DNA from 3 places in the Streptomyces sp. NPDC007896 genome. Region 1 is predicted to be linked to each of the others. Evidence: riboswitches for the same ligand, from Rfam matches in the RefSeq annotation. Region 1 holds a riboswitch; each other region holds the start of a gene.
What was found. A riboswitch is a leader RNA that binds a small molecule or an ion and turns the genes downstream of it on or off. The one in region 1 is predicted to bind thiamine pyrophosphate.
Positions count from the first base shown of each region.

Region 1 (10,091 bases):
TCCGCGAGGATCGACTCGAAGATGTTCGCGGACGTGATGTCGCCCTTGTTGCGCATCACCTCGATCCCGCGCTTGAGGCGGTCGATCGCCTCGACCTCCACCTGCCGGTCGGCCTGGAACATCTCGGTGACGGTCTGCCCCACCCGGACGTGGAAGAGCCGCTGATAGTTCGGCAGGCCCTCCAGGAACAGGATCCGGTCGGTGAGCACCTCGGCGTGCTTCATCTCGTCGAAGGACTCGTGGCGCGTGTACTTCGCGAGCTTCGTCCAGCCGAAGTTCTCCTGCATCTTCGCGTGCAGGAAGTACTGGTTGATCGCGGTCAGCTCGCCGGTCAGCTGCTCGTTGAGGAATTCGATGACCTCGGGGTCGCCCTGCATCGCAGAGGCTCCTTCCAAGCGGGGGACTGGGCAGATTGCGCCGCATCCTCGCATCGGCGTCCCGGGTCGTCCAGTAAGTGCACGCTTAGTACGAGTTGCCCGATTCCGTACTGGGCTGGTCATTGCACTGTCCCGGGTCTGTCAGGATGGAGTCATGGGTCAGCCGGTGGAACGTGGAACGGGAGAAGCGGCACAGTCGGAGCTTCCGCCGGGGCAGCGACTGCAGCGCGGCTGGCCGGTCACGCACTACGGTCCCGTACCCAAGTTCCGTCCCGAACGCTGGGAGTTCAGGGTCTTCGGCGCCACCGCCGACGGTGAGAAGCACTGCTGGACCCACGAGGAGTTCACGGCCCTGCCGTACACCTCGGTCGTGGCCGATCTGCACTGCGTCACGAAGTTCAGCATGCTCGGCGCCGAATGGGGCGGTATCCCGGCGCGCACGATCCTGGAGATCGCCCCGCCCGCGCCCACCGTCACCCATGTCATGGTCTGGGCGGAGTACGGCTTCAGCTCGAATCTGCGCCTCGACGACTTCGCCTCCGACCGCGCGATCTTCGCCACCCACAAGGACGGCGAACTCCTCACCGCCGAGCACGGCTTCCCGCTGCGCCTCGTCGTCCCGCACCTCTACGCCTGGAAGGGTCCCAAGTGGGTCCGCGGCGTCGAGTACATGACGGCCGACCGCCGCGGCTTCTGGGAGGAGCGCGGCTACCACAACATCGGCGACCCCTGGCGCGAACAGCGCTACTCCTACCAGGAGGAGCCAGGGGACGGCCCCGAGCTCTGACTCGGGGCGCCTTTTCGGGCGGCGTCAGCCGTCCCTGAGTTTCTTCAGGCGCTCCACGTCCGCCGCGTGCCCCTCCTTCCCGCCCGGCGTCTCGATGATCAGGGGTACGCCCTCGGTGGCGGGGTGGGTCATCAGCGCGCGGAACGGGTCCTCGCCGATGTGACCGGAGCCGATGTTCTCGTGGCGGTCCTTGTGAGCGCCGACCACGTCCTTGGAGTCGTTGGCGTGGATCAGCTTGAGCCGGCCCTCGCCGACCATGTCCACCAGCAGGTCGAGCGTCTGGTGCATGCCGCTCGGCCCGGTCAGGTCGTGCCCCGCCGCGTAGATGTGGCAGGTGTCGAGGCACACGCCCAGCTTCGGATGGGCGTCCAGCGCCTCGAAGTACGGCCCGAAGTCCCAGGTGCGCGAGCAGAGCGAGGCGCCCTGGCCCGCGGTCGACTCCAGGAGCAGATACGGGTCGTCGTCATGCGTCAGCTCGTCCAGCAGGGGCAGCAGATGCTCACGTACCTGCTTCAGGGCGACGGATCGCTCCCGGCCCCCGGTGGCGCTCCCCGTGTGCACAACCACGCCGAGCGCCCCGATCTCCCGGCCCCGCCGCAGCGAGTGCCGCAGCGACTCCACCGACTTCTCGACCGTCGCCTCGGTGTGCGAGCCGAAGTTGATCAGATACGGGGCATGGACGTACGCGGGGATCGACTCGGCGGCACAGGCCGCCCGGAACTCCTCGTCCTGGCGGGGACTGCCGACGGGCGTCGCCCAGCCGCGCGGGTTGGCGACGAAGACCTGGACGGTCTCGGCGCCCATCTCGCGTGCGTAGGTCAGGCCGACGGAGCTGAGGCCGCCGGCCACGGGGACATGGCCGCCGACGGGGTTGCGGAGCTGCTTGCTGGTCACGCTCTTCAGGGTGTCACGTGCTCCCGGACGGCCCGTCGGCGGACCTCGATGCCGTGGCCTCGGCGCTGCTGTGGCCTCAGCGTTGCCGTGGCCTCAGCGGATCACGATGGTGATCGTCGACCCCTTGGGCGCTGTCTTGCCACCCTCCACCGACTGGCTCTTGACGTGGTCCCCGAAGAGCCCGAGTAGCCCGCGGTCCTCGCTGACCTGGAACCCGGCGTCCTCCAGCGTCTTCTTCGCGTCGTCCACGCTGTTGCCCACCACGTCCGGCACCGAGATCATCTCGGGGCCCTTGGAGACCGTCAGCGTGATGGTGTCGCCCCCGGCGACCTGGCTGCCCGCCTGCGGCGACTGCTGGGCGATCTGGCCCTGGTCGAACTCCGAGTTGACCCGCTGGGTGGCGATCTTCACCTTCAGGCCCGCCTGCTCCAGCTCCGAGGTGGCGTCCGCGACGGACGCGCCCGTGACATCCGCGACCTCCACCGGGCTGCCCTTGCTGACGGTGAGGGCGATGGCCGAACCGGCGTGCCGCTCCGTGCCCGCGCCCGGATCCGAACTGATCACGAAGCCCTTGAGAACGTCCTGGCTGAACTCCCGGGTGACCATGCCCGCGGCGAGCCCGTCCCCCTTCAGGACCTCCCGTGCCTTGAACAGCGCGAGTCCCGTCAGGTCGGGCACCTTCACCGTCTCCGGGCCGTTGGAGATGGTCAGCGTCACGGAGTCGTTGTCCCGGATGCGCGCGCCGGGTGCCGGGTCGCTGCTGATGACGGTGCCGCGCTTCACGGTGTCGCTGTACGCGTGCTTGACCTGCCCGACGTCGAGACCGGCCTGCTCGATCCGCGCCTTGGCCTGCGCCTCGGTCTTCGCCAGCAGCAGCGGGACCTTGGTGAACTGGCCGGAATTGATGTACCAGACTCCCGCGCCGAGCCCGAGCACCAGCACGACCGCGGCGATGATCGCGAACATTCCGCGCCGGGGCCGTGCGCCGCGCCGCGGGGGAGCGGGCGGTCCGGACTCGAACGGGCTGGTCTGCTCGAACCGGCTGGTCCGGTTCAGCGGGTCGCCGCCGTCGCCGCCGCCGTCCTCGTAGTCCTCGTTCACCGGCAGCAGGCGGGGCACGGAGAGCGAGCGCGGGATCACGCTCGTACGGTCGCCCGCGTTGTCGTGCCCCACGGCGAGCGCCTGCGGGGGTATGGCGTCGAGCTGCTCGGCGGTGAGGCCCGCCCGCGCCTGGAGGACCTGGCCGAGCAGCACCACCGCGTCGTGCGGGCGCACCTCGGGGTTGCGGGCGGTCGCCGCGGCGACCAGCTCGTCGAGGGCGTGGGGCATGGAGGGCACGGCGGCCGAGGGCGGCGGCACATCCGCGTGCAGGTGCTGGTAGAGCACCTGGGCGGGGGAGTCCCCGGAGTGCGGCTTGCCGCCGGTGAGCATCTCGTAGAGGACGACCCCGCAGGCGTAGACGTCGACGCGGGTGTCCGCGGTGCCGTGCTCGATCTGTTCGGGGGCGAGGTACGACACGGTGCCGAGTACGGCCCCTGTCGTGTTCGTGACGGTGTCCACGGCCCGGACGAGGCCGAAGTCGGCCACCTTGACCCGGCCGTCGTCCCCTATCAGGACGTTCTCCGGCTTCATGTCGCGGTGCACGAACCCGGCGCGGTGCGCGGCGCCGAGCGCGGCGAGCACCGGCTCCAGGACGTCCAGGGCGGCCCGCGGTTGCAGCGCCCCTCGCTCGCGCAGCACGTCGCGCAGGGTGCAGCCGGCGACGTACTCCATGGCCAGATAGACGTACGACCCGTCCGCGCCCTGGTCGAAGACCTGCACCACGTTGGGGTGCGCGAGCCGGGCCACCGACTTGGCCTCCCGGATGAACCGCTCGACGAACGAGCCGTCGGCGGCCAGCGTCGGGTGCATCACCTTGAGCGCGAGCACGCGGTCGAGGCGGGTGTCCAGGGCCCGGTAGACCGTGGCCATCCCGCCGACCGCGATCCGTGCGTCGACGCGGTAGCGGCCGTCGAGCACTTGCCCGACAAGCGGGTCCTGAAGGGTCGTATCCACGCAGGCGAGTCTACGAGCCGCCACTGTCACCCCCACCCTTCCGGCCAATTCCGGAGCGGGACTGCAGCCGACCTGTGACGGATCTCGCACGCTTGATCGATCCGGTCCATATGTCGTGCACAGGGAATGTAAGGCAGTCTGCCCCTCCACCCCCCAGCCGCCAACGGCGCTCCACCCTCATGGGCGACGCACACTTTCCAGCCGCCTGGAAACGGGCGGTGCGCGGGCGGGAGAAAAAACACACCAGCGCCGGGTGCCTAGAAAGCAGGACGCTCAGGATCCAACCGCGCCAGCCCCTCCGCAGGAGACGACGCGGAGGCGAAGTGCCGCCGGGGAATCCGCCCCGCACGCCAGGCAAGCCGCCCGGCTTCCACCGCGTGCTTCATGCCCTCGGCCATCAGCACCGGCTCCTGCGCCCGGGTCACGGCCGACGCCAGCATCACGCCCGCACACCCCAGCTCCATCGCGAACGCGGCGTCCGACGCCGTACCGGCCCCCGCGTCCAGAATCACCGGCACACGCGCGTGCTCCACGATCAGCTGGAAGTTGTGCGGGTTGCGGATGCCGAGACCGGACCCGATGGGCGACCCGAGCGGCATGACCGCCGCGCAGCCCACGTCTTCCAGCTTCCGCGCGAGCACAGGATCGTCGTTGGTGTACGGCAGCACGGTGAAACCGTCGTCGACCAGCGTCTCGGCGGCGTCCAGCAACTCGATCGGATCCGGCAGCAGGGTCCGCTCGTCGGCGATGACCTCCAGCTTGATCAGCTCCGTACCGAGCGCCTCCCGCGCGAGCCGCGCGGTCAGCACGGCCTCGCCCGCGGTGAAGCACCCCGCCGTGTTCGGCAGCACCCGGATGCCCAGCTTGTCGAGCACGGACAGCACCGAGCCGTGCGCCGAGGGGTTCACCCGGCGCATCGCGACCGTCGTCAGCTCCGTGCCGGACGCCACGAGCGACCGCTCCAGGACGTCGAGGCTGGGCGCACCCCCCGTACCCATGATCAGCCGGGACGAGAAGGACGTACCTCCGAGGACAAACGGGTCGTCGGCCATGGTTCAGCCTCCTTGGACTGCGGTGAGGACTTCGACGCGGTCGCCCTCGGAGAGGGCCGTGGACGACCACTGCGTGCGCGGGACGACGGTTTCGTTGAGCGCGGCGGCGACGCCGGAGGGCGCGACGGTGAGGGTGGCGACGAGCGTGTCGAGGGCCGTGTCGGCGGCGACGAGCCGTCGCTCTCCGTTGACGAAGATGTTCATACGGTCTGCTCCGTGAGTGCTGTGCTGAAGCGCCCGGGGGCGAAGGGGCGGGCCTCTTCCGGAAGCTCGCCGGTGGTCAGGACGTGCGCCATGGCGTCCCCGGTGACGGGCGTGAGCAGGACGCCGTTGCGGTAGTGCCCGGTGGCCAGCAGCAGCCCGTCGAGCGCGGTCGGGCCGAGCAGCGGCGCGTTGTCGGGCGAGCCCGGCCGCAGGCCCGCGCGCGTCTCGGTGAGCGGCAGCTCGGTGATCCCCGGCACCAGCTCATGGGCGTCGCGCAGCAGCTCGTAGACCCCGCCCGCGGTCACCGTCGTGTCCCAGCCCAGCTCTTCGCTGGTGGCGCCCACGACGAGCTCACCGTTCTCCCGCGGCACCAGATAGACCTGGCTGCCGCGCACCACGGCCCGCACGGTGCGGCTCAGGAACGGCGCGTACCGCTTCGGCACCATCAGCCGCAGCACCTGACCCTTCACGGGCCGTACGGGCGGCAGTACGTCGGCGGGCACGCCCGGGAGCTTCCCGCTGAGGCTTCCGGCGGCGAGCACCACCTGCCCCGCGACCAGCTGTTCACCGTCCGTCGTGACGACCCCGGCGGCCCGGTCCCGTACGACGGTCAGGCGCTCCGCCCACGTCCGGTGGAACTCAACTCCGGCCCGCTCGCACGCCGTGACCAGGGCCTTCGCGAGCCGGCGCGGGTCGATCTGGTGGTCTCCGTCGACCCGCAGCCCGCCGCGCACGCCCGGCGCGAGCATCGGCTCCAGACGGCGGCACTCCCGGCCGCTGAGCCACTCCGATTCGAGCCCCGAGCGGTGTTGCAAGGCATGCAGTTCGCGCAGGTGGGCGCGGTCGTCGGCGTCCAGCGCGACGGCCAGCGTGCCGCACCGGCGGTAGCCGAGGTCCTGGCCGCTCGCCTCGGTGAGTTCGGCGGCGAAGTCGGGATAGCGGCGCGCGGAGGCGAGGTTCAGGCCCAGCAGGGTCTGCTCGCCGTAGTGCAGCTCGGTGACGGCGGCGAGCATTCCGGCGGCCACCCGTGCCGCCCCGCCGCCCGGCTCGGGGTCCACGACCGCGACGGTGAACCCGCGCTGCGCGGCCCGCCAGGCGGTCACGAGACCGATGATCCCGCCCCCGATGACGAGGACGTCCGACGTACGTGCGTCCGATGACGGCGCATCCGATGAACGTGCAGGTGTACGCGTAGGCGACATGGGCGTCCAGCCCCTCCCTTCGCCGGCATGACCCGGATCAGGTTCGTACGGTCGGAGGCCGCCAGCCTCCCTCTCAGCCCGGTGCGTCCGGGCTCCCGCGAGTGCTTTACGTTCGCCACCCTAGCCCGCTGCCGTATGTCTCAGTAAGGGAGCCTCCGTCCGGGGCCCGTTCGCGGGTCCGTACGCGCACCCGGTTCGCGGACCGAGAGAAGGACGGCGGGATCCGTTGTGGAACAGGTCACTGCGCACGTCCCCTGACTGACAGATTGTCAGTTGTCTATGGTGATCAGGTGAGCGAGCAGACGCGGGCACAGGTGCGGACGCAGGGGCGTACGGCACGGCGGGTCGTCATCGTGGGCGCGGGCATGGCCGGCGTGCAGACGGCGGTCGCCCTGCGGGAACAGGGTTTCACCGGGGACGTGACGCTGATCGGCGCCGAGCCGCACCAGCCGTACGACCGGCCACCCCTGTCCAAGGCGGTGCTGCTCGGCAAGGCCGAGGGCTCCGCCTTCGACATCGACTTCGAGGCGCTGGGCATCGAACTGCGACTCGGCTGCGAGGCGCTGGGCCTGCGCCCCGCAGACCACGAGCTGGACACCGAGGCAGGACCGGTGCCGTACGACGTCCTGGTCCTCGCGACCGGCGCGGAACCGATCCAGCTGCCCGGCGCACAGGGCGTCCCCGGCGTCCATCTGCTGCGGACGCTGGACGACGCCGAGCGACTGCGCCCCGTGCTCGCCCAGCAGCACGACATCGTGGTCGTCGGGGCGGGCTGGATCGGCGCGGAGTTCGCGACGGCGGCGCGTGAGGCCGGGTGCGCGGTCACGGTCGTCGAGGCCGCCGACCGGCCGCTGGCCGGGGCACTGCCCGCGGAGGTGGCCGCGCCGATGACCGCCTGGTACGCGGACAGCGGCGCGTCGCTGCGCACCCACGCGCGCGTGGAGCGCGTCGAGCCCGGTGCGGTGGTCCTCGACGACGGCTCGCGGGTGCCGGCGGGCGCCGTGGTCGTCGGCATCGGCGCGCGCCCCGCCACCGCCTGGCTGGCCGGTTCCGGCGTCGAGCTCGGCGCCCACCGGGAGGTGGTGGCCGACAGCCACCTGCGTACCTCCGTGCCGGACGTCTACGCGGTCGGCGACTGTGCTTCCTTCCCGTCGGGCCGCTACGAGGAGCGCCTTCTCGTCCACCACTGGGACAACGCCCTCCAGGCGCCGCGCACGGTCGCGGCGAACATCATCGGCGAGGCCCCGGTGGCGTACGACCCGGTCCCGTACTTCTGGTCCGAGCAGTTCGGCCGCTTCGTCCAGTACGTCGGCCATCACGCCCCCGCCGACACGACCATCTGGCGGGGTGACCCGTCGGGTGCGGCCTGGACGGTGTGCTGGCTCCGCGAGAGCCGCCTCGTCGCCCTCCTGGCCGTGGGGCGTCCCCGTGATCTGGCCCAGGGCCGCCGCCTGATCGAGGCGGGCATGCCCATGAACCCGGACATCCTGGCCGACCCGTCCCGCCCTCTGAAGGACGCCACGGCATGACCGCCCGGTTTCCGTCGCCCGGACGGCGGTCCGGGGGGCGCTCGGGTACCGAGTGTCAGTCCGGGATGGCAGGCTTGTCCCGTGACCGAGATTGACGCAAAGATCGATGCTCTCGTCCCCGCCTGGCTCACCCTCCCCGACATCGCCGAACAGCTCGGCGTCGAGGTGACCCGCGTCCGGCAGCTGGTCAAGGAGGGCCAGCTGATCGCCGTACGCCGTGGTGAGAACCGCGCGCTGCACGTCCCCGCCGCCTTCATCGACGGGAACGAACAGAAGGTCGTCAAGGGCCTGGCCGGCACCTTGACGCTCCTGCGGGACGACGGCTTCTCCGACGAAGAGATGCTCGAGTGGCTCTTCACCCCCGACCCGAGCCTGCCCGGCACCCCCGCGCAGGCTCTGAGCGAGAATCGCGGCACGGAGGTGAAGCGCCGCGCCCAGGCGCTCGCCGTCTGATTCGACCGACCGTCCGGCGTACGGACCACGGCCGGCCCCGGACCACCCCGGCCGCCGCGGTCCGTACGCACCGCATCACATCCGTAGGGTGCCTACGACAGCCGTACGCACCGCACCACGGGGGATACACGCATGCCCGAGAACGCCGCCCGCACCCGCCTCGCCGACGCCCGCGTCTACCTCTGCACGGACGCCCGCAAGCGCCAGGGCGACCTCGCCGAGTTCCTGGACGCGGTCCTGGCCGGCGGCGTCGACATCGTGCAGCTGCGTGACAAGGGCATGGAGGCCGCCGAGGAGCTGGAGCACCTCCAGGTCTTCGCGGACGCCTGCGCCCGCCACGGCAAGCTCCTCGCGGTCAACGACCGCGCGGACGTCGCCCATGCCATCGGCGCCGACGTACTCCACCTGGGCCAGGGCGATCTTCCCGTCCCCGCCGCCCGCGCGATCCTCGGCGACGAGGTCCTGATGGGCCGCTCCACGCACGCCGAGTCCGAGGCGGCGGCCGCCGCCGTCCAGGACGGCGTGGACTACTTCTGCACCGGCCCCTGCTGGCCCACCCCCACCAAGCCCGGCCGCCACGCCCCGGGCCTCGGCCTGGTCCGATACACGGCCTCCCTCGCCACCGACCGCCCCTGGTTCGCCATCGGCGGCATCGACCTCGGCAACCTCGACGAGGTACTGGAGGCGGGCGCCCGCCGCGTCGTCGTCGTACGGGCCATCACCGAGGCGGCGGATCCCGGCGCGGCGGCGGGCGAATTCGCCAAGCGGCTGCGTCAGGCGTAAGCGGCGGCCGCGTCAGGCACAGCGGGCGCGTCGATGGTCCGGCCAACGGTTGGACCGGTTGTCCCACCGGTGTCCGAGGGGTGGACAAGAAGTCGACAAATTGGACAATTGGCGTCGGTTCGGTTGGGAGACCGCCGCCCCCTGACTAACCTGCGGGTATGGCCCTCGGATCTGCTTCCACCAGGACTGATCGCGCACGCACCGTGCGCGACATGCTCGCCACCGGCAAGGCGACGTACTCGTTCGAGTTCTCCGCGCCGAAAACCCCCAAGGGCGAGCGGAACCTGTGGAACGCGCTGCGTCGCGTCGAGGCCGTCGCCCCCGACTTCGTCTCCGTCACCTACGGTGCCGGTGGCTCCACCCGCGCGGGCACGGTCAAGGAGACCGAGCAGATCGTCGCCGACACGACGCTCACCCCGGTCGCCCACCTCACCGCGGTCAACCACTCCATCGCCGAACTGCGCAACATCATCGGCCAGTACGCCGACGCCGGCATCCGGAACATGCTCGCGGTCCGCGGCGACCCGCCCGGCGACCCGATGGGCGACTGGGTCCCGCACCCCCGGGGCCTGACCTACGCCGCCGAACTCGTCCGTCTCATCAAGGAGTCCGGCGACTTCTGTGTCGGCGTCGCCGCCTTCCCCGAGATGCACCCCCGCTCCGCGGACTGGGACGTGGACGTCGCGCACTTCGTCGACAAGTGCCGGGCCGGCGCGGACTACGCGATCACCCAGATGTTCTTCCAGCCCGAGTCG
Region 1 covers NZ_JBIBKX010000001.1:455,399-465,489, reverse strand. Annotated here, with positions in the region: gene bfr (bacterioferritin) at 1-377, opposite strand, end outside; gene ACFZDJ_RS02105 (molybdopterin-dependent oxidoreductase) at 532-1,164, shown strand; gene ACFZDJ_RS02100 (deoxyribonuclease IV) at 1,189-2,058, opposite strand; gene pknB (Stk1 family PASTA domain-containing Ser/Thr kinase) at 2,152-4,113, opposite strand; gene ACFZDJ_RS02090 (thiazole synthase) at 4,371-5,165, opposite strand; gene thiS (sulfur carrier protein ThiS) at 5,169-5,369, opposite strand; gene thiO (glycine oxidase ThiO) at 5,366-6,571, opposite strand; TPP riboswitch at 6,569-6,680, opposite strand; gene ACFZDJ_RS02075 (NAD(P)/FAD-dependent oxidoreductase) at 6,862-8,100, shown strand; gene ACFZDJ_RS02070 (Rv2175c family DNA-binding protein) at 8,182-8,553, shown strand; gene thiE (thiamine phosphate synthase) at 8,686-9,336, shown strand; gene metF (methylenetetrahydrofolate reductase [NAD(P)H]) at 9,495-10,091, shown strand, end outside.

Region 2 (10,091 bases), on a different contig from region 1:
CGAAAGAAGTTCCGCCCCCGGGCGTCGACCCGGCAGGGTGGGCCTGGGAGTGACCGGGCGGGCCGCACGGCCCGGCCCGGGAACACGCCCGGACTCCACCACGGGGAAGGACCGCATGACCATGAGGATGAGGACCAAGGCGTTCGCCACGGCGGGCGTCGGCGCGCTGGCCACCGGACTGCTGCTGACCGGCGCGGCCGGGGCGCAGGCCGCGGCGGCGGGGCTGCCGTACGCCGTCACGCCGTATGTGAACGTCAACGTCCGCTCCGGACCCTCGACCACCACCGACATCACCGGGCACGTCGCCGCCGGGCAGCCGCGCGGCGCCTCCTGCTGGACCCACGGCGAGACCATCCGTGACAACGGCTACGTCAACGACGTCTGGGTGCGACTGGCGGAGGGCTATGTGAGCGCCGTCTACCTCAAGGGCGACCAGTACGGCGGCCTCCCGGCCTTCGCCACCTGCTGACCGACCCACACGCGGTGCCCGACCCCGACCCGGGGTCGGGCACCGCGCCGCGTTCGGGTGCCATCGGCCGGCCCCCGCACCGCCGGCCAGGTTCAGGATCCGCCGGGTCCGGGTGACGGGCCGCCACACCGCCGACCGCTCGAGGTGCCGAAGGATCTCCCACCGGGTAGAGATCGTGTGGGGCCTCGGGTATGGAGTCGCGGATCAGCATGATAGTGGGATGCCACAGGGCGCGGGCCTTGCGAGCGGAGGCGTCGGCGTGCCGGAGCACGGCGCCGCCGGTCTCCCGGTTCCCGGCCGCCGCGCCGAACCGGACGCTCGGTCGGTGCCCTCATGGTGCCCCGCCGGAGCCGACCGACCCCGCACGGGGAGCGCGTCGATCCGGCCCGGCACGGGGAGCGCGTCGATCCGGCCCGGTCGATTTCGGCGGCTGCCGTGGCACGTGTCATGTCCCCGACCGCCCGCGTCCGCCGGGCCGCTGCTCCGGTCCCCGTCCGCCGCCCTCGTCGCGTGCCGACGGTATCCTGCGCCATACGACCCGGAGTGCCCCATGAACACACCCTCACTCGCGGTGCGCGACCGCATCCTGACCCTGCCGCCCACGGAACTTCCCGCCTACGTGTACGACTTGGCGGCACTGCGCGCACACGCCGCGTCGGTGCGGGCCGCGCTGCCCGAGCGCGTCGAGCTGTACTACGCGACCCAGGCCAACCGGGAACCGGAGATCCTGACCGCGCTCGCCCCGTACGTCGACGGCTACAAGGTCTCCACCGACAGCGAACTGGCCCACGTCACCCGGGCGGCGCCGGACCACCCACTGGCCTTCGGCGGCCAGGACAAGACCCCGACGGAGCTCCTGGACGCGTTGGAGCGGGGCGTGACACGCTTCCTCGTGGAGAGCGAGTACGAGCTGTACATGCTGGCCGGGCTGGCCCAGCGGCACGCTCCGGACGGCCGGGTGGCGGTCCTGCCGCGCTTCAACCTCCCGGTGGCCGACCATGTGTTCGCCGACGGCGGCCGTAGCCGCAGAACCTCAGGCCTCGACCCGGCACAGGCGGACACGATCGTCGGCCTGCTCACCGACGGCAGCTACCCGAACCTCGAACTGCGCGGCGTCTACGCCCACTTGGCCAACGGCCTGCACGCCCCCGAACACCTCGCGGTGGCCGAGAGCGTCGTCGCCTGGACCGGTGAACTCGCCGCACGGCACGGCCTGCGCCTCACCGAGGTGAACGTCGGGGGCGGCATGGCGGTGGACTACGAGCACCCCGAACGCCGTTTCGACTGGCAGTCGTACGGCGAGGGACTCGCCCGACTCGTCGCCGCGCACCCGGAACTGACCCTGAGTGTCGAGCCCGGTCGCGCGCTGACCGCGTACTGCGGCTGGTACGCGAGCGAGGTGCTGGACGTCGAGCACGGCGCACACGAGGACTTCGCCGTCGTCCGCGGTGGCGCGGTGAACCTGCGCACGTCGGCGTCCAGGAGGCCCGACCAGCCGTGGCCCGACCAGCCCTGGTCCGTACTCGAAGTGGACGTGTGGCCCTACTCCTGGCCGCGGCCCGTGGTGCGCCGTGAACGGGTCACGCTCACCGGCCAGTTGAGCACCTCCAGGGACGTCCTGGTCCGGGACGTCCGGGCGCCGGGGCTGCGGGCCGGCGACCGTGTGGTGTTCTCCCTCGCGGGCGCCTACACCTCGTCCGTGCCCCACCGGGCGTTCGCCAGGTTTCCCGAGCCCGGCTTCCACTTCGTGGACCCGGGCACCGACGGCGATCAGTCCCGATAGCACCACGAGGAGCGGCATGACAGACGAATTGAACCGTTCGACGACGGCCGATGCCACGACCGACTTCACGCACGGCATCACCGACGCCGTCGTCGACAGCCTGCGGGGCACGGCCGATACGCGTCTGCGTGAACTGCTCGGCGCGCTCACCCGTCATCTGCACGACTTCGTGCGCGAGACGGAGCCGACGATGGCGGAATGGGAACGCGCGATCGGATTCCTGACCGCGACCGGGCAGCGGTGCACCGACACCCGCCAGGAGTTCATCCTGCTGTCGGACGTGCTCGGCGTCTCGATGCTCGTGGAGACGCTGGGCGGACGCCGCGACCCGGGTGCCACCGAGTCGACGGTCCTCGGTCCGTTCCACCTGACCAGATCGCCGATCCGCGCACTCGGCGCGAACATCGACCTGGTGGGCAGGGGCGAGCCGTGCGTCGTCAGCGGCCGGGTACTGGGCAAGGGCGGCACCCCGCTGCCGGGCGCGGTCCTCGACGTGTGGCAGGCCGACTCCGAAGGCTACTACGACGTACAGCAGCCGGACGTCCAGCCGGCCGGCAATGGGCGAGGACTGTTCACGGCCGACGCCGAGGGCCGCTTCTGGTTCCGCACCTGCGTACCGAGCCCGTACCCGATCCCCACCGACGGCCCGGTCGGTGAACTGCTGCGCGCCACGGCCCGGCACCCCTACCGCCCCGCCCACATCCACTTCATCGCCTCGGCCGAGGGCCACGCCCCGGTCACCACGCACATCTTCGTCGCGGGCAGCGACTACCTCGACTCCGACGCGGTGTTCGCGGTCAAGAAGAGCCTGGTCCAGGACTTCACGGAGACCGACGACCCGTCCCTGGCGGGGGAGTTCGGCGTCCCGAACCCCTTCCGCCACGCCCGCTTCGACCTCGTACTGGAACCGGAATGAGCACCATGACCGACATGAACACCCCGCTCGACTTCTCGTACGAGACCCGGCCCGCTCGGATCGTCTTCCGGCCCGGCGCCGCCGTCTCCGCGACCCCCGACGAGGCCGCCCGGCTCGGGCTGCGCAGGGTGCTGGTGGTCTGCGGCAGCAGAGGCGAGGACACGGCACGCGCGGTCGCGGACGCCCTGGGCGAGGCCTGCGCGGGGCTGCACGCCGAGGCCCGGATGCACGTACCCGTCGAGGTCGCCGACCGGGCCGTCGAGGCGGCGCGCGCGTCCGGCGCCGACGGGTGTGTCGCGGTCGGTGGCGGCTCGGCGATCGGCCTCGGCAAGGCGATCGCGCTGCGCACCGGCCTGCCCCTGATCGCCGTGCCCTCCACCTACTCCGGCTCCGAGATGACACCGGTCTGGGGACTCACCGAGCACGGCGCCAAGCGCACCGGACGCGACCCCGCCGTCCAGCCCCGCAGCGTCGTCTACGACCCCGAGCTCACCTTCTCGCTCCCCGTGCCCCTCACCGTCACCAGCGGCGTCAACGCGCTCGCCCACGCCGTCGAGGCCCTCTACGCGCCCGACGCCTCGCCCCTCGTCTTGCTCATGGCCGAGGAGGGCGTACGGGCGATGACACAGGCCCTGCCGCTGGTGGCCGCCGCCCCCGGCGACCTCGACGCGCGCGCCCGGGCCCTTTACGGCGCCTGGCTCTGCGGCGCCTGTCTCGGCGCCACCACCATGGGCCTGCACCACAAGCTGTGCCACGTCCTCGGCGGCACCTTCGGCCTGCCGCACGCCGAGACGCACACGGTGGTCCTCCCGTACGCCCTCGCCTACAACGCGCCCGCCGCGCCCCGGGCGATCACCGCGCTCTCGCGCGCCCTGGGCGGCACCGACGACGTCCCGCACGCCCTGCGGGCGCTGGCCGCAAGCCTCGGCGCCCCCCACGGTCTCGCCGAACTCGGCCTCAAGGAGACCGACCTGGCGGTGGCCGCCGAACAGGCCGTCGCACAGACGTATCCGAACCCGCGCGAGGTCACCGTGGAGGGTGTGCTGGCGCTGCTGACGGCGGCGTACGAGGGCGGGGAGCCGAGCGTCGGCGAGTAGGCCGCGGCGCCGTGCGGACCCCTCCCCCTGGGGCATACCGCGCCCGCCGGGCTATCCTGACCGCCGAACCGGACACGGGGTGCCCCGCACGAGGGCTGAGATCACACCCGTCGAACCTGAACCAGTTAGGACTGGCGGAGGGATGTCTCATGTCGTTGCCGTATGCCCGTAACGCTCGCGGCGAGGTGGCCGTCGGAGGCCCGCAGGGCGTTTTCGACGGGCGGATGCCCACCGCCCCGGGGGACCTGCACGTCGAGGCGCGTGGAATCGCCCCGGTCCCGGAGGACCACCGCTACGGCGGCCCCGGCCGTCTGTTCACCGTGTGGTTCGCCCCCAACCTGACCATGACCGGCGTGTTCACCGGCACCGTCGGCATCGCGCTCGGCCTGGACTTCTCCACCGCGCTCGCCGCCGTCGTGCTGGGCACCCTCCTCGGGGCGGTACCGACCGCGTACCTCGGCACCTGGGGGAGCCAGACCGGCGCCGGACAGCTGCCGCTCGCCCGCCTCGCGTTCGGCCGGGCCGTGGTCGTCCCCGGCGCCCTGCAGTGGCTGTCGTCCATCGCCTGGGACGCGCTGATCGGCCTCTTCGGCGGGGACGCGCTGGCCCAGCTGTGCGGCTGGCCGTTCTGGCTGGGTGTGCTCGTCATGATGGCGGCGCAGGGGGCGCTCGGCGTCCTCGGCTACGAGGCGATCCACCGACTCCAGACCGTGATGACCTTCGCCCTCGCCGCCGCGTTCGTGGCCCTGACCGTGAAGCTCCTGAGCGGCGCCCACACCACCCCCGCCGCAACCGCCCACGGCGCCGACCGGGCCGGGGCCTTCGTCCTGACCTGCACCATCGCGCTCAGCCTTGCGCTGTCGTGGGCCCCGTACGCGAGCGACTTCAGCCGCTATCTGCCGCGCACGGCGTCCCGCCCGCGCATGTTCTGGTACACCCTGGCCGGTGTCAGCGTGTCCTTCGTGGCCGTCCAGGCGCTCGGACTGTGGGGCGCGGCCGTCTTCACCGACCAGACCGCCCGCGGGGTCGACACCCTGCTCGGCGGGGGCGCCCTCGGCGCGTTCGGGCTGCTCGCCGTGGCCCTCGCCGCACTGAGCAGCAACGCCATGAACGACTACAGCGGCTCGCTCGCCCTGCAGACCATGGGCGTACGGCTGCCGCGCCCGGCCGCCGCCGCGCTGGCCGCCGTCCTGGGCTTCCCGCTCGTGCTGTGGATGCACGCCGCCGACACCACGGCCCGCTTCCAGAACGTCCTGCTGTTCGTCGGCTACTGGATTCCCGGGTTCGTCGCGATCGTCGCCGTCGACTGGCTCGCCCGGGCCAGGGCCCGCGGCGGCGCACCCGTCGACCTGGCCGCCGAGAGCGCCCGCCCGCGTCCGTGGTGGCCCGCGCTCGTGGCGTTCGTCGCCGCCTTCGCCGCCGCGGTGCCGTTCATGAGCACCAGCCTGTACGTCGGCCCCGTCGCGCATGCCCTGCACGGCGCCGACACCGCCTACGGGGTGGCGTTCGTCGCGGCCCTGCTGGTCTACGTCCCGCTGCGCCTGCGCCGCTGACCCCGCCCCCCTCTCACCCCCTTCGTACGGAGTGACACCCACCATGCCCGCGAACAAGCCGACCGCCCCGCCCCGCGTCCTGACCATCGCCGGATCGGACTCCGGGGGCGGCGCCGGCATCCAGGCCGACCTGAAGACCATGCTTGCGCTGGGCGCGCACGGGATGAGCGTGCTCACAGCCGTCACCGCGCAGAACTCCCTCGGCGTACAGGGAGCCTGGGAGCTTCCGGCCGAGGCGGTGCGCGCGCAGTACCGCAGCGTCGTGGACGACATCGGTGTGCAGGCCGTGAAGACCGGCATGCTCGCCTCGCCCCTGCTCGTCGAGACCGTCGCCAAACTGCTCTCGGACGTCGGCGTGCCCGTGGTGGTGGACCCGGTGAGCGTCTCCAAGCACGGCGACCGGCTGCTGGCGGACGACGCGCTGGACGCCGTACGGACCGCCCTGCTGCCCCTTGCGACGGTGGCCACCCCGAATCTCGACGAGACCGCCGAGCTGACCGGGATCAAGGCCACCGGTGAGCGGGACATGTGCCGGGCCGCGGAACAACTGCTGTCGTACGGGCCCCGCTGGGTCCTGGTGAAGGGCGGCCACCTGCCCGGCGAGGCCGTCGACCTGCTGACCGACGGCACCGAACAGCACTGGTTCCGGGCCCCGCGCCACGACAACCGCCATACGCACGGCACCGGTTGCACCCTGGCCTCGGCCATCGCGGTGGGGCTGGCACAGGGGCGGGCGGTGCCGGAGGCGGTGCGGCTGGCGAAGGAGTACGTCACCGGCGCGATCGCCGCGGGATTCGCCCTGGGCTCGGGCCTCGGACCGGTCGACCACGGCTGGCGGACGCGCGCCTGAACGCCGCGGGCGCGTCCGCACGGCGGACGAGGCCGTCGTCCGCTGCGACCGACGGGGAACCCGGACGTCAGCCGGTCGGCGTGATCGTTGTCTTCAGGACGTCCGCCAAGGCCGTCGTGGGGCGGCCGAGCAGGCGGCCCAGCGTGGGGTCGACCGGCGTGAACCGTCCCTGCCGGCTCGCGGCGAACAGGCCGAGGAGCAGGTCGGCGCCGGCCTCGGGCAGACCGCGGGCGAGCAGGCTCGCGCGGTAGTCGGCGTCGGAGACGACCACTCGGCGGACTTCGCGGCCGGTGAGCCGCGTGGCGATCGCCGCGATATCCGCCAGGTCGAGCGACTCGGGGCCGGTGAGCGCGGGTGTCGTCCCGTCGAGGCCCGCACCGGTGAGCGCGAGCGCCGCCGCCTCGGCGAGGTCGGCGTGGGCCGTCCAGGCGACCGGTCCGTCCTCCGGCGCGGCCAGCTCGCCCGTCTCGAGCGCGTGGCCCAGCAGCATCACGGCTGAGGAGGCGTAGAAGCCGTTGCGCAGCGAGGTGAACGGGACCCCGGACTCCCGGAGCGCCGCCTCGGTGGAGGCGTGGTCGCGCATCGGAGCGAAGGGAGAGGACGGGTCCGAGCCCATGTGGCTGGTGTAGAGGATGCGCTTGGCTCCGGCTGCCGCCGCGGCCTCGATGGCGGTGCGGTGGTGGTGGACGGCATCCACGCCGGTGCTGTCCGTCGACACGACGAGGACCTGCTGGGCGCCCTCGAAGGCGTCCGCGAGGCTCGCGGGGTCGCCGAAGTCGCCCTGGCGGACGCGCACGCCCCGGTCTTCGAGCTCTCGTGCCTTCTCCGGGTCGCGCACACTGACGCCGATCCGCTCGGAGGGGACGCGCTCCAGCAGCCGCTCGGTGATCAGCCGGCCGAGTCCGCCGTTGGCGCCGGTGACGATGATCATGACAACCTCTTCCCTGTTTCCATCGATAACGTGATGACGGTACCACTGGAAATTCTCATCGGTAACAGGATTCTGTTATCGTCGGAATCATGGAGAGTGAGGACGTCACCGCGGCGGACGGGCACCGTGAACGCATCGTCGCGGCCGCCGCCCGACTGCTGGCCGAAGGCGGGCCGGACGCGGTCTCGACCCGGGCGGTGAGCGCCGCGGCGGGCGTGCAGCCGCCGACCATCTACCGGCTCTTCGGCGACAAAGAGGGCCTGCTCGACGCGGTCGTCGCCCACGGCTTCACCGCGTACCTGACCAGCAAGACCGCGCGGAAACCCACCGATGACCCGGTCGAGGACCTTCGCGCCGGCTGGGATCTGCACGTCGGCCTCGGCCTGGCCAACCCGGCGCTGTACACCCTGATGTACGGCCGGTACCGCCCCGGCACGCCCTCGCCTGCGGCGCTCGCCGCCTTCGGGGTCCTCGCCGAGCACATACGGCGCGTCGCCGAGGCGGGCCGGCTGCGCGTCCCCGAGGACCGCGCCGCGGACCTCGTCCACGCGGCCGGCTGCGGTACGACGCTCACGCTCATCGCCACCCCCGAAGACCGCCGCGACCCGGAGCTGTCCCGCACCGCCCGCGAGGCGGTCATCGCGGCGATCGCCACGGACGCCCCCGCCGCGCCCGCACGCGGGCCTGTCGCGGCCGCCGTCACCCTGCGGGCCGTACTCCCGCAGACCGACGCCCTGACGGCGCCGGAGCGCGCCCTCATGGAGGAGTGGCTCAACCGAATCGCCGACCAGGCCTGAGGGCGACCCGGACTGAGGGTGGCTCGGCCTGGGAGCGACCTGGACTGAGGGTGGCCGGTTCGGCCTGGTGTGGCCCGGTCGGCGGGGGCGGCCGCCCCCGTGCCTACGCGGAATCGGGTAGGACGGCCCACCGCATCCGAGTACGCGTACTCATGATCGATTTCCTTGCCTCGCGCAGGCTGGTCCCACAAGCCGTCCAAAGGGAGCCATCGTGCGTATGACAAGCCGAGTTCACCGCCCGTCGTCCATGATCAGCAGTGGCCCGGCGCGGTCCGCCCTGGGCCTCGCGCTGGCCTGCGTGACCCTCGCGATGCTGACCGGCTGCTCCACCGAGGACGCGAGCTGCGGTGGTGGCGAGTACCCGGTCATGGCGGTGGGCAGCACCGGCAGCACCTGCGTGTCCAACGGTGACGAGCCGCCGAAGGGGTACGTCCGCTATCCCGAAGGGAAGGTCCCCCAGCACGTCGGCGACAAGTGGGACACCTACTGGAGCACCCACACCATCGACGAGAACGGCAAGATCATCAAGGCTCCCGACGCCGGGGCGTGACCACCGGCTGCTCGGCGACGCCCGGCCGCTTCGGTCAGGACTGGGCCATTCGGCGGTGCATGGGCGGTCGATCAATGATCTCGATGTACATGATCCGGCCGTCCACGACGTCCAGGATCAGCATGCCTTTCGAGGGCATGAGTGGAACACACCGATGGCCCGGGCCGTACGGCTGCCCCTGCGGATGATCTGCCGTTTGGATGCTCTGGCAGAAGTCGTCGCCGCAGCCGCACTCACCCACCAGGCGGACATCCCGCACACAGATGGCCAGCTCGCGTTCACCCTCCTCCTCCAGGAGGGTGGCCAGTTCGGCGACGAGGTCCGGGAAGACATCGCGAACGAGGGGGTGCTCCTGCTCCATGCGGGGAGGGTAGCCGCAGCGGTCGACCGGGCGCCGATCAGGGCCGTCCATCGCTGAACGTCACACGAGTGGCGGGTGGCCGTGCGCTAGAAATCGAACACGTGCTTGAATTCGGGTATGACGTACCCACACTTCCAGGGCCGGGATGCAGGCCGGGGCCGGAGAGGCGAGGCTGGATCCATGTCCGAACCGTTGCCTGTCATCGTGGCTCCGCCGAGTGACACCGGTGGCCGCCGAGTCCGAGTGCACGGCGAGAACCTCGGGTTGGCCTACAACCTGGAGGACCTGTCCGAATTCCTGCGACGCGCGGGTCTTGACGTGGACCCCGTGACCGCGGCGGTGTCCCCCCTCATCGACTGGCGCGGTGTCGGCCCGGAGTACTGGGGGCCCGAGACCCGCAGATGAGGGCGCCCCTGTGGCTGCTCCGTGTGGCCGCTTCGTGTGGCCGCCCCGCGCGGACGGCCACACGTGCAGCCGTCGTACGCACGTACGTCCGACGGTGCTGAGTGGTGCCGTCGATCGTGCGTCTTGTCGCGCCGATCGGTGACCGGTACAACGGGAGCGTGACCGACACATTCGAGCCACCCCCGGAGTCGGGGTCCGCAATCGCTACGTCGGAGGGGCGGCGGTGGACCAAGGAGTCGGCCGGGGGCTTCTTCGCGGCCATCGCCGCCTTCGTGGTCGTGCAGGCACTGGTCTTCGAACCCGTCAGCCGGTTGCTCCCCGACTACGCGCACCGTGTGACCGCCCTGGCGGGGATCCTGGCCGCGACGCTCGCCTACCC
Region 2 covers NZ_JBIBKX010000019.1:12,218-22,308, forward strand. Annotated here, with positions in the region: gene ACFZDJ_RS43275 (SH3 domain-containing protein) at 116-469, shown strand; gene ACFZDJ_RS43280 (alanine racemase) at 1,020-2,252, shown strand; gene ACFZDJ_RS43285 (dioxygenase) at 2,269-3,168, shown strand; gene ACFZDJ_RS43290 (iron-containing alcohol dehydrogenase) at 3,183-4,265, shown strand; TPP riboswitch at 4,331-4,425, shown strand; gene ACFZDJ_RS43295 (cytosine permease) at 4,415-5,818, shown strand; gene thiD (bifunctional hydroxymethylpyrimidine kinase/phosphomethylpyrimidine kinase) at 5,862-6,668, shown strand; gene ACFZDJ_RS43305 (NAD(P)H-binding protein) at 6,736-7,599, opposite strand; gene ACFZDJ_RS43310 (TetR/AcrR family transcriptional regulator) at 7,689-8,396, shown strand; gene ACFZDJ_RS43315 (SCO0607 family lipoprotein) at 8,614-8,946, shown strand; gene ACFZDJ_RS43320 (hypothetical protein) at 8,981-9,307, opposite strand; gene ACFZDJ_RS43325 (hypothetical protein) at 9,488-9,712, shown strand; gene ACFZDJ_RS43330 (hypothetical protein) at 9,871-10,091, shown strand, end outside.
Region 2: it holds a riboswitch for thiamine pyrophosphate, as region 1 does, so the genes downstream of both, ACFZDJ_RS43295 (cytosine permease) here and thiO (glycine oxidase ThiO) in region 1, are expected to answer to the same signal.

Region 3 (10,091 bases), on a different contig from region 1:
CGTGTTCTGTGGCAAACCAAGATCAGGGAGCAGGCGGAATGACCTCGTTACGGTGCGAAGCCACTCGCTGGGCGCTCGAGGATGACGACGACTTCTGGCCAGGGTGGGTCGAGGTGCGCCTGACCGATGCCCATGGCCGGCAATGGGTCTTCTTTGATAAGCCGCCGATCTTCGGTGGCGGTGATGCGTTGGGCCCCAGCGCCGCGTACCCCATCGCTGTGACGATCGGCTGCACAATCTTGAGTCGCACCTCAGATCGGGACGACAACGAGGTCGTCACGATCTCTACAGGTGGACGGCCGGAAGCCACAGAGGGTGACCGGAGCGAGTTCGACGTTCGACCTGATCAGCTAGTAGAGCCCTGACCGCCAGAGGGAGGCACGGCACGATTCAGGTCGTGCCACTCTCGTCATTAGCAGGCAACAGCGTGGCCCGAGCCGCTGGCTGTCTCAGCAATTCGCGCTATAGCGGATGCACCCGGCTGGCGGAGCATGGTCGTGATCCCACTGCTGCTGCACGTGCCCGAGCACCCCTGCGGCCACGAGAGCCACCATCAGGTGCGCGATCACCGTCCAAGGGGCACGGAAGAGCCCCGCGAGAACTGCCAAAACAAGGACGGTGACCAGCAGCACCCGCACCCTGCCCATAAACGCGAGGCTGGCCGTGTCGACCTGCGCTTGGTCGCCCTGCGCCGCCCATACCTCCATGCCGAAACCAAGCACCCAGTCCATCACCAGCCATGCGGTCCCCACCAGGAACAGCGGGATCGCGAGAGCAAGGTCCGGGCCCAGGGGTGTTCGGTGCGACCAGGGCCATCGACGTTCCGGCGCTAAAGCGGTCTTCGTCATGGCTGCATGGTGACGAGACCGGTGGTGATGCGCATGAGTACGCGTACTCACCTCTCTTGCGGGGCGGAAGGTGGCCAGGCAGGTGCAGCGCCGGGAAGGCTCCCGGCCCGACGTCGGCCGGCGGGCAATGCTGACCGAGGAGGACGCACCCCGGGCCCTGTCGAATGCGTGTCGAGGGTTGGCCGACGGGACCCCAGGGTGGTGGGAGCGGTGCAGGTCAGAGGCGGTGATTCGGGTGACGTGCCAGGCGCCTTCTAAGCCCGTAGCCCTTCTGTGCGTGCCACAGTCGTGCCACATAGTGCGGTCAACCACGGTCAACGACGGCTCGCCACAGTCGAGATGTGCCGATGAGCTGGGCTGGCGCTACGGCTGGAATGACCTGGACATCCCCGCGATTGACCACGGCCGCCCTTACAAAGCAGCGATCCAGCTTTCAATGACCAGAGCCTTGCGATCAGTACGGCCGCGGGACCTGGTGGGCGTCCAGCGCGGCGGTGTACCGCGCCAGCAACTCATCAAGGTCAGCCAGCAGAAGGCCGGCGGCTTCCCGTGCCCCGGCGAGGTCGCCCTGGTCGCAGGCTTCAAGGACTTCGGCAACTTCGCTGCGGATGACGGAGAGAGAGTCACCCTGGATCAAGACGCCGGGGAACCGACGCGGTGGCAGGCGCACCACAGCGTTGTTCCCACCGTCCGTGAACAGCTCTGCCTCAACGCGCTCCATCGCACCATCCAACCTGACATCACCAGCTGACATCAACGACGGCGTACACAGGCAGCCTTGAGCAACCGCACGCGCCCGACGAGCGAGGGCCTAAAAGCTCCAGGGCGGCTGATGGATCGAACTTACAAAGCGGTGGTACCAGCAGGCTCCGCCTCATACCCTGCGCACATGTGCCGCTATGGGATGGCCTACTACAAGCGCCACTTCGTGTGTCTTGCGCGCCGGTCATCGTTCAAACGCGACTGGCCAAACGAGCGTGAGCAGCCTTGCCCGCGTTGCGGTGCCGCCATGATCGATGCTGGGCACGATCTCGCTGTCCCACGCCGCCGAGACGCCGCCGGATGGAAGGCCCTCGGCGTCGTGCTGAAAGCGGGACTGACCTTTCATTCGTGCGGCTGTGGTGGTCCAGGGTTCCGGCCGCGCACACCTGTGGAAGTGCGCGTCAGACGGATCGCCGCGGTACGACTGGGCGTACCTCTTCGGGAGGCATTGCAGCGCACTGAGGTCGATTGAGCGGAGCCGGTGCCTAGACCCGGCGTGCGTGTCTGACTGCGTGACAACGCCCACGAACAGCGCCGGACAGGCGCGCACGCTTGTGGACCATCGCGGCAGGCGAGAGGCATAGCGGCCCAAGGTCAGACGCCCGCCCAAGCTGCTTCGGGACGAAGAGGCCGTGGGCTACGGGCCGTCGCGCTCGATCAGCGGGCCATCGGGGCTCAGCGTGTAGAAGCGCGGCGGCCCCATGGTTTCCGTGATCCTTTTCAACTTCGCTTCTTCCTCCGCAGGGTCAGGCCCGTGAGGGTCCCGCACGTGGAATCCGTGGAGGTCGATGCCGTATGCGTCGATGTCGTCAGGTTCGGGGTGGCCCTCCTGGACGAAGCCGCAGAGCGCGCGCAGGGCGTCTTCGCCCAGGTCCAACGGGTGGAAGGGCAGGGGGTACGGCTCTTCGTCCTCGTCCGGCCAGGGGACGATGTCCGCAGGACGGTCCCCGGCCCAGTAGGGCAGCTCGAAGGGGAGCGGTTCGCCGATGTTCTCGATGATGCCGCTGTCCGGCGACAGACTCAGGGAGCGGACCAGGCGCCCGTCCTCCCACACCGCGAACGCGAGCCAGTCGACGACACTGTGCATGGCGTGCAGGACGAGCCGTCGGCCGGCGCTTGCCGCGACGAGGTGCTCGGGAAGCTGGGACGGGAAGTCGATCATTACCCGTTGGTCGCAGACGATCTCCACGCCCGGTCGGCTCGCGGCGTACGCCGTGTCTTTCGGGGGATACACGCCGCCTCCCAGTGACGAGCCTGAGAGCTGCTCGATCTCCCAGCCCGGGTAAAGGCGCCGCATCATCTCGGACGTCCGCGGCAGGTCTGCCGCCTTCACCTGTCGCAGCAGGCCCGGCACCTCGCCGTCGGCATAGATGAGCAGTCCCGTTTTGGCTCCCATGGCCCCTCCCCGATGAGTCGCGCTCGATGGTCGTCGCACCATAGCCACCGGCACTGATATCGCCAGGAAGGTCCGACCGAGTGCCGCGCTGGGCCGTCCCTGGGCCGTGCGAGGCCGACCAACGCTGACAGTCGGCACCCGTGGGTGACCGCCCCCACCCCGCTCTGGCCTGGGCTGGCGGAGTTGATCTGCGACACTGGATGAGTTATGCCTGCACCCGGAGAACTCACATTCGTCGCCCCCCGCGGAGCCAAGAAGCCGCCGCGGCACCTCGCCGACCTCACGCCCGCCGAGCGCAAAGAGGCGGTTGCCGCGATCGGTGAGAAGCCGTTTCGCGCCAAGCAGCTCTCGCAGCACTACTTCGCGCGGTTCGCGCACGACCCCGCGGAGTGGACGGACATCCCGGCCGCCGCGCGCGGCAAGCTCCAGGAGGCGCTGCTTCCCGAGCTGATGACGGTCGTGCGGCATCTGTCGACCGACCAGGACACCACCCGCAAGACCCTGTGGCGCCTGTTCGACGGCACGCTCGTGGAGTCCGTGCTGATGCGCTACCCGGACCGGGTGACCATGTGCATCAGCTCGCAGGCGGGCTGCGGGATGAACTGCCCGTTCTGCGCCACCGGACAGGCCGGGCTCGACCGGAACCTGTCCACGGGCGAGATCGTGCACCAGATCGTGGACGGGATGCGGGCCCTGCGGGACGGCGAGATCCCGGGCGGCCCGGCGCGGCTGAGCAACATCGTCTTCATGGGCATGGGCGAGCCGCTCGCCAACTACAAGCGGGTCGTGGGCGCCATCCGCGCGCTCACCGACCCCGAGCCGGACGGCCTCGGGCTCTCGCAGCGCGGGATCACCGTGTCTACGGTCGGGCTGGTGCCCGCCATCCACCGGTTCTCCGACGAGGGCTTCAAGTGCCGTCTCGCCATCTCGCTGCACGCGCCTGACGACGAGCTGCGCGACACCCTCGTCCCCGTCAACACGCGGTGGAAGGTGCGCGAGGTGCTGGACGCCGGCTGGGAGTACGCGGCCAAGTCCGGGCGCCGGCTGTCCATCGAGTACGCCCTCATCCGGGACATCAACGACCAGGCATGGCGTGGTGACCGGCTCGGGCGGCTACTCAAGGGCAAGCCCGTGCACGTCAACCTCATCCCGCTGAACCCGACGCCGGGTTCGAAGTGGACCGCCTCGCGGCCCGAGGACGAGAAGGCGTTCGTCGAGGCGATCGCGGCTCACGGGGTGCCGGTGACCGTCCGGGACACCCGGGGCCAGGAGATCGACGGGGCATGCGGACAGCTGGCCGCGACCGAGCGATAGTCTGATCGGCGGCAGTGCCCGGCGGCGCCTTTTCAGTGCCGGCCAGTGTCAGTCAGTTCCTGTCAGCGCAATTTCGTATTCCGACATCTTCATATTCCGACAGGGGAGCGCCACAGCGCTGAGAGTGCGGTAGCCGGAGCACCGGTGGGCCGCAGACCCTCTGAACCTTGCCCAGGTCATTCTGGGTAGGAAGTTCGGGCATCACTCAAGCTGTTGCGCCCTGCCCGGGAACCTTCCGAGGATCCCGGGCAGGGCCGCGTCTCTTCCTGGTCATCCCAGGAGGAATTCAGTGAGCATCAAGAGGACGACCACGGCCGTGGCCATCGGGCTGGGCCTCGTCGCGCTGTCCGCGTGCGGGTCCTCCGACAGCGGCGGCGCCGGGGACTCCAAGACCGTCACGCTCGTCAGCCACGACTCATGGGCCGTGTCGAAGAGCGTGCTGCAGGACTTCGAGAAGCAGTCCGGGTACAAGGTCAAGGTCCTCAAGGACGGCGACGCCGGGCAGGCCGTCAACAAGGCCATCCTCACCAAGGACAACCCCCAGGGCGACGTCTTCTTCGGCGTCGACAACACCCTGCTGTCCCGTGCGCTCGACAACGGGCTGTTCCAGCCGTACGAGGCCAAGGGCTCCGACCAGATCGTCCAGCAGTACCGGATCGACCAGGACAAGCACCGGGTCACGCCCATCGACTCCGGTGACATCTGCGTCAACTACGACAAGGCCTACTTCAGCAAGCACAAGCTGGCCCCGCCCGCCTCGTTCGACGACCTGATCAAGCCCGCGTACAAGAACCTCCTCGTCACCGAGAACGCGTCCACGTCCTCGCCCGGCCTCGGCTTCCTGCTCGGGACCGCCGCGAAGTACGGGGATGGGGGCACCTCCCGCTCGAGCGAAGCCGAGAGTGGGGGAGGGTGGCAGGACTACTGGAAGAAGCTCAGGGCCAACGGCGTGAAGGTGGTCGACGGCTGGGAGCAGGCCTACAACGACGAATTCTCCGGGTCCGCGGGAGGCAAGAAGGCCAAGGCCGACCGGCCGCTGGTCGTCTCGTACGCCTCCTCCCCGCCCGCCGAGGTGATTTACGCCGACCCGAAGCCGAAGACCGCGCCGACCGGGGTCGCGAGCGGCACCTGCTTCCGCCAGATCGAGTACGCGGGGCTGCTGAGCAACGCGAAGAACACCAAGGGCGGCAAGGCGCTTCTCGACTTCCTCATCAGCGTCAAGTTCCAGGACGACATGCCGCTGAACATGTTCGTGTACCCGGTCCGCGAGACCGCCCAGGTGCCCGAGGAGTTCGTGAAGTTCGGCCCGCAGGCCAAGGACCCCGAGACCCTGGCGCCCGCCAAGATCGCCGACAACCGTGACCAGTGGGTCAAGTCGTGGACCTCGCTCGTACTGAAGTAGCGCCTCGGAGGAGCCGCAAGGAGAGCGCGACGCGGATCGGGCTGATGGCCCTGCCCGTCGCGTTCTTCGCCGTCTTCTTCGCCTACCCCGTCGCCGCGATCGTCGCCCGTGGCCTCAAGATCGACGGGGCCTGGCGGTTCGGACGGATCGGTGAGGTGCTCGCGCAGTCCGACATCCGGCACGTCCTGTGGTTCACCACCTGGCAGGCGCTCGCCTCCACGGCGCTCACGTTGCTGATCGCGCTCCCCGGCGCGTACGTCTTCGCGCGCTTCGATTTCAGGGGCAAGCAGGTGCTGCGCGCGGTGGTGACGGTCCCGTTCGTGCTGCCGACGGTCGTGGTCGGTACGGCGTTCCTGGCTTTGGTGGGCCGGGGCGGACTCCTCGACCAGCTGTGGGGCGTACGGCTGGACACTACCGTCTGGGCGATTCTGCTCGCGCACGTCTTCTTCAACTACGCGGTGGTCGTACGAACCGTCGGCGGGCTCTGGGCGCAGCTCGACCCGCGTCAGGAGGAGGCCGCGCGGATGCTGGGTGCCTCCCGGTTCGCGGCCTGGCGCAAGGTGACGCTGCCGGCGCTGAGCCCGGCCGTGGCCGCCGCCGCGCTGATGGTCTTCCTCTTCACCTTCACCTCGTTCGGTGTGGTGCAGATCCTCGGCGGGCCGACCTTCTCCACCCTGGAGGTCGAGATCTACCGGCAGACCTCGGAGATCTTCGACCTCGCGACCGCGGCGGTGCTGACGATCGTCCAGTTCGTGGCGGTCGGCGCGATCCTCGCCGTGCACGCCTGGACCGTACGCCGCCGGGAGACCGCCCTGCGTCTGGTGGCTCCGGAGGTGACCGTGCGCCGCCCCCGCGGGGCCGGTCAGTGGGCGCTGCTGGGCGGGGTCCTGGCGAGCATCCTCGTTCTCCTCGTCCTGCCGCTCGGGGTACTGGTCCAGCGGTCCCTGGACGCACCCGGCGGCTACGGATTCGCGTACTACAAGGCGTTGACCTCGGCCGACAGCGGCATCTTCCTGGTGGCACCGATCGCGGCGATCGGCAACTCGCTGGAGTACGCGCTCGCCGCCACCGCCGTCGCCGTCGTGATCGGCGCTCTGGCGGCCGCCGCGCTCACCCTCCCCCAGTCTCGGCTTCGCTCGACCGGGGGGACCCCCATGACCGGGCGTCTCGTACGGGGTTTCGACGCGCTGCTGATGCTGCCGCTCGGCGTGTCCGCCGTGACCGTCGGGTTCGGCTTCCTCATCGCGCTCGACGAACCGCCCCTGGATCTGCGTTCCTCCTGGATCCTGGTGCCGCTCGCGCAGGCACTGGTGGGCGTCCCCTTCGTCGTACGCACCATGCTGCCGGTGCTGCGGGCGGTGGACGGACGGCTCCGGGAGGCCGCTGCCGTCCTCGGAGCGTCGCCCTGGCGGGTGTGGCGGGAGGTCGACCTGCCGATGGTGCGGCGGGCGCTGCTGATCGCGGCGGGGTTCGCCTTCGCCGTGTCGCTGGGCGAGTTCGGGGCGACGGTCTTCATCGCGCGGCCCGACAACCCCACCCTGCCGGTTGCCGTGGCCCGGCTCCTCGGGCGTGCGGGTGACCTCAACTACGGCCAGGCGATGGCCCTTTCGACGATCTTGATGGTGGTGTGCGCGGTGGCCCTGTTGCTGTTGGAGCGCATCCGCACCGACCGGACGGGGGAGTTCTGATGGCGCGACTCGCGAAGCAAGCGACGCAGGAGGCGCAGGAGGCGCAGGAGGGGACGACGGAGCATCCCCGGACCCGGACCCGGACCCGGGCCCAGACACAGACCCAGGCCCAGACCCGGACGCGCGACGCCCTGCTCAGGGTCGAGGCCGCGACCGTACGCTTCGGCGGTCGGCCGGTACTCGACGCCGTCGGCCTCGACGTCGCCGAGCACGAGATCGTGTGTGTGCTCGGACCGAGCGGCAGCGGCAAGTCCACGCTGCTGCGGGCGGTGGCCGGACTGCAGTCGCTCGACGCGGGCCGCGTGCTCCTGGCGGGACGCGACCAGGCCGGGGTGCCCGCGCACAAGCGGGGCGTCGGGCTGATGTTCCAGGACCACCAGCTCTTCCCGCAGCGGGACGTGGCCGGCAATGTCGCCTTCGGGCTGCGCATGCACGGCGCGTCGAAGGACCAGCAGGCCGCACGGGTCCAGGAGCTGCTGGAGCTGGTCGGGCTGCCCGGGGCCCAGGCGCGCGCTGTCGCCGCCCTCTCCGGTGGTGAGCAGCAGCGGGTCGCGCTGGCCCGTGCGCTCGCCCCGCGCCCCCGGCTGCTGATGCTCGACGAGCCGCTCGGCCAGCTGGACCGCTCGCTGCGGGAACGGCTCGTCGTGGAACTCCGGCAGCTCTTCGGCGAGTTGGGCACGACCGTGCTCGCCGTCACCCACGACCAGGGCGAGGCCTTCGCGCTCGCCGACCGGGTCGTGGTGATGCGCGAGGGACGGATCGCCCAGTCCGGCACGCCACTTGAGGTCTGGCAGCACCCGGCGGACGAGTTCGTGGCCCGTTTCCTGGGCTTCGACAACGTGGTCGCGGCGACGGTGCGAGATCGGCTCGCGGACACCCCGTGGGGGAAGGTCCCGGTGCCGGAGGGCACCGCCCAGGGCCCTGGCACGCTTCTCGTACGACCCGCTGGGGTGCGGCTGGTCGACCCCGCGGACGGGCTGCGCTGCACCGTGGCCGCACGTACCTTCCGGGGCACCCACGTCGCCGTACAGCTGAAGCCGGAAGGCGCGCCGCCCATCGAGGCGGCGTGCGCGCTGCGGGAGGCGCCCGCGCCCGGTGACGAGGTCGGCGTGGCTTTCGAGGCGGCCGAAATCGTCGTGCTCGGGGAGCCGTCGGCGCCGTAGGGTGCGGTTCATGACGCCACTCGCACATGACCGCTACTGCGACGCGATCGAGCGGGAGGTGCGGCTGCTGAGGGACGTGGTGACGTCCGGGGCCGACCTGTCCGCGACCGTGCCGACCTGCCCGGACTGGTCGCTGGAGCGGCTCGTGCGGCACACGGGCGGGGCGCTGCGCTGGGTCGAGCTCATCGTCCGCACGAAGGCGCAGGAGAACGTCCACGACGAGCAGGTGCCGCTCCTTGAGGGACCCGCCGCCGAGGGCGACCCCGCCGCGCTGGACGCCTGGCTCGCCGAGACCGGCGAGATGCTCGTCGCCGCGCTGCGCGAGGCGGGGCCCGCCACCAAGGTGTGGGCCTGGGCCGGGGACCTGAGCTCCGGCTTCTGGGCCCGCCGGATGACGCACGAGCTGGTGATCCACCGCGCCGACGCGACGCCGGCGGCCGGGCTGCCGTACGAGGTGGCGCCCGATGTGGCCGCGGACGCGATCGACGAGTGGCTGGGGATCATCGAGTTCGTGCAGCGGACGCGACCGCACGACGCCGCCGCGGCCGCACTGCGCGGCCCGGGCCGCAGCATCCATCTGCACGCCACCGACACCCCGCCCGAACTCGACGCAGAGTGGGTCGTCGAGCTCACCGAGGAGGGTGTCGTCTGGCGCAGGGACCACGAGAAGGCGACCGTCGCGCTGCGCGGCCCGCTCACCGACGTCCTGCTCGCCTTCTACCGCCGACTGCCGCTGGACGACGGGCGGTTGGAGGTGCTGGGGGAGCGCGAGCTGCTGGACTTGTGGCTGGAGCGGGCGACCTTCGGCTAGCCGGCGCACCCGGACAGGCGTGTGGCCCGCCCCCTTCGAGAGGGACGGGCCACACGTTTCACGCGGAGGTACGGTGTGCGGTTCAGCTCGACTTCGAGGCGCCGCGGCGACGCATGCCGAAGAACACCGCTCCGCCGCCGACCAGCACGAGGGCACCGGCGACACCGGCGATCATCGGCGTGTTGGAGTTCGCACCGGTCTCGGCGAGGTTGGAGCTACCGGCCGCGGGGGACGGGGCGTTGTCGCCCGGCGTCGCGGGCGCGGCGCTGCTCTGCGACTCCGACGGGTTCGCGGAAGGCGTCCCCGAGGAGGCGGGCGAGGACGGGGTCTCCGACGGCTTCGGGGTCTCCGAGGCCGACGGCGAGGGCGACTCGGTCGCGCAGGCCGTGGACGGAGCGGTCACGTTCTCCTTTATGTCCGCGTCGACCTGGTTTCCGGCCTTGACGTGGACGCGGTACGTGGCGTTCGGCTTCCAGTCCTCGGCGAAGGTGATGGTGACGCCTTCGCGTGAACCCTTGACCTCCTGCTGGCCGACCTTCTGCACGTCGGCACCGTTGTTCTCGAGGAACACGGAGACGACCGCCGGAGTGCCGGAGTAATCCACGTCCGTGACGGCGATGACGCCCTTGGTGCCGTCACACTTGGCTTCGGCGGAGAACTCACTGATGTTGCAGGCAAGGGCGTTGCCGGCGGCACCGAGCGCGAGC
Region 3 covers NZ_JBIBKX010000010.1:142,823-152,913, reverse strand. Annotated here, with positions in the region: gene ACFZDJ_RS30285 (DUF6234 family protein) at 450-848, opposite strand; gene ACFZDJ_RS30280 (DUF6959 family protein) at 1,303-1,569, opposite strand; gene ACFZDJ_RS30275 (DUF6928 family protein) at 2,248-3,006, opposite strand; gene rlmN (23S rRNA (adenine(2503)-C(2))-methyltransferase RlmN) at 3,214-4,320, shown strand; TPP riboswitch at 4,412-4,530, shown strand; gene ACFZDJ_RS30265 (thiamine ABC transporter substrate-binding protein) at 4,610-5,722, shown strand; gene ACFZDJ_RS30260 (ABC transporter permease subunit) at 5,698-7,410, shown strand; gene ACFZDJ_RS30255 (ATP-binding cassette domain-containing protein) at 7,410-8,573, shown strand; gene ACFZDJ_RS30250 (maleylpyruvate isomerase family mycothiol-dependent enzyme) at 8,584-9,384, shown strand; gene ACFZDJ_RS30245 (LAETG motif-containing sortase-dependent surface protein) at 9,467-10,091, opposite strand, start outside.
Region 3: it holds a riboswitch for thiamine pyrophosphate, as region 1 does, so the genes downstream of both, ACFZDJ_RS30265 (thiamine ABC transporter substrate-binding protein) here and thiO (glycine oxidase ThiO) in region 1, are expected to answer to the same signal.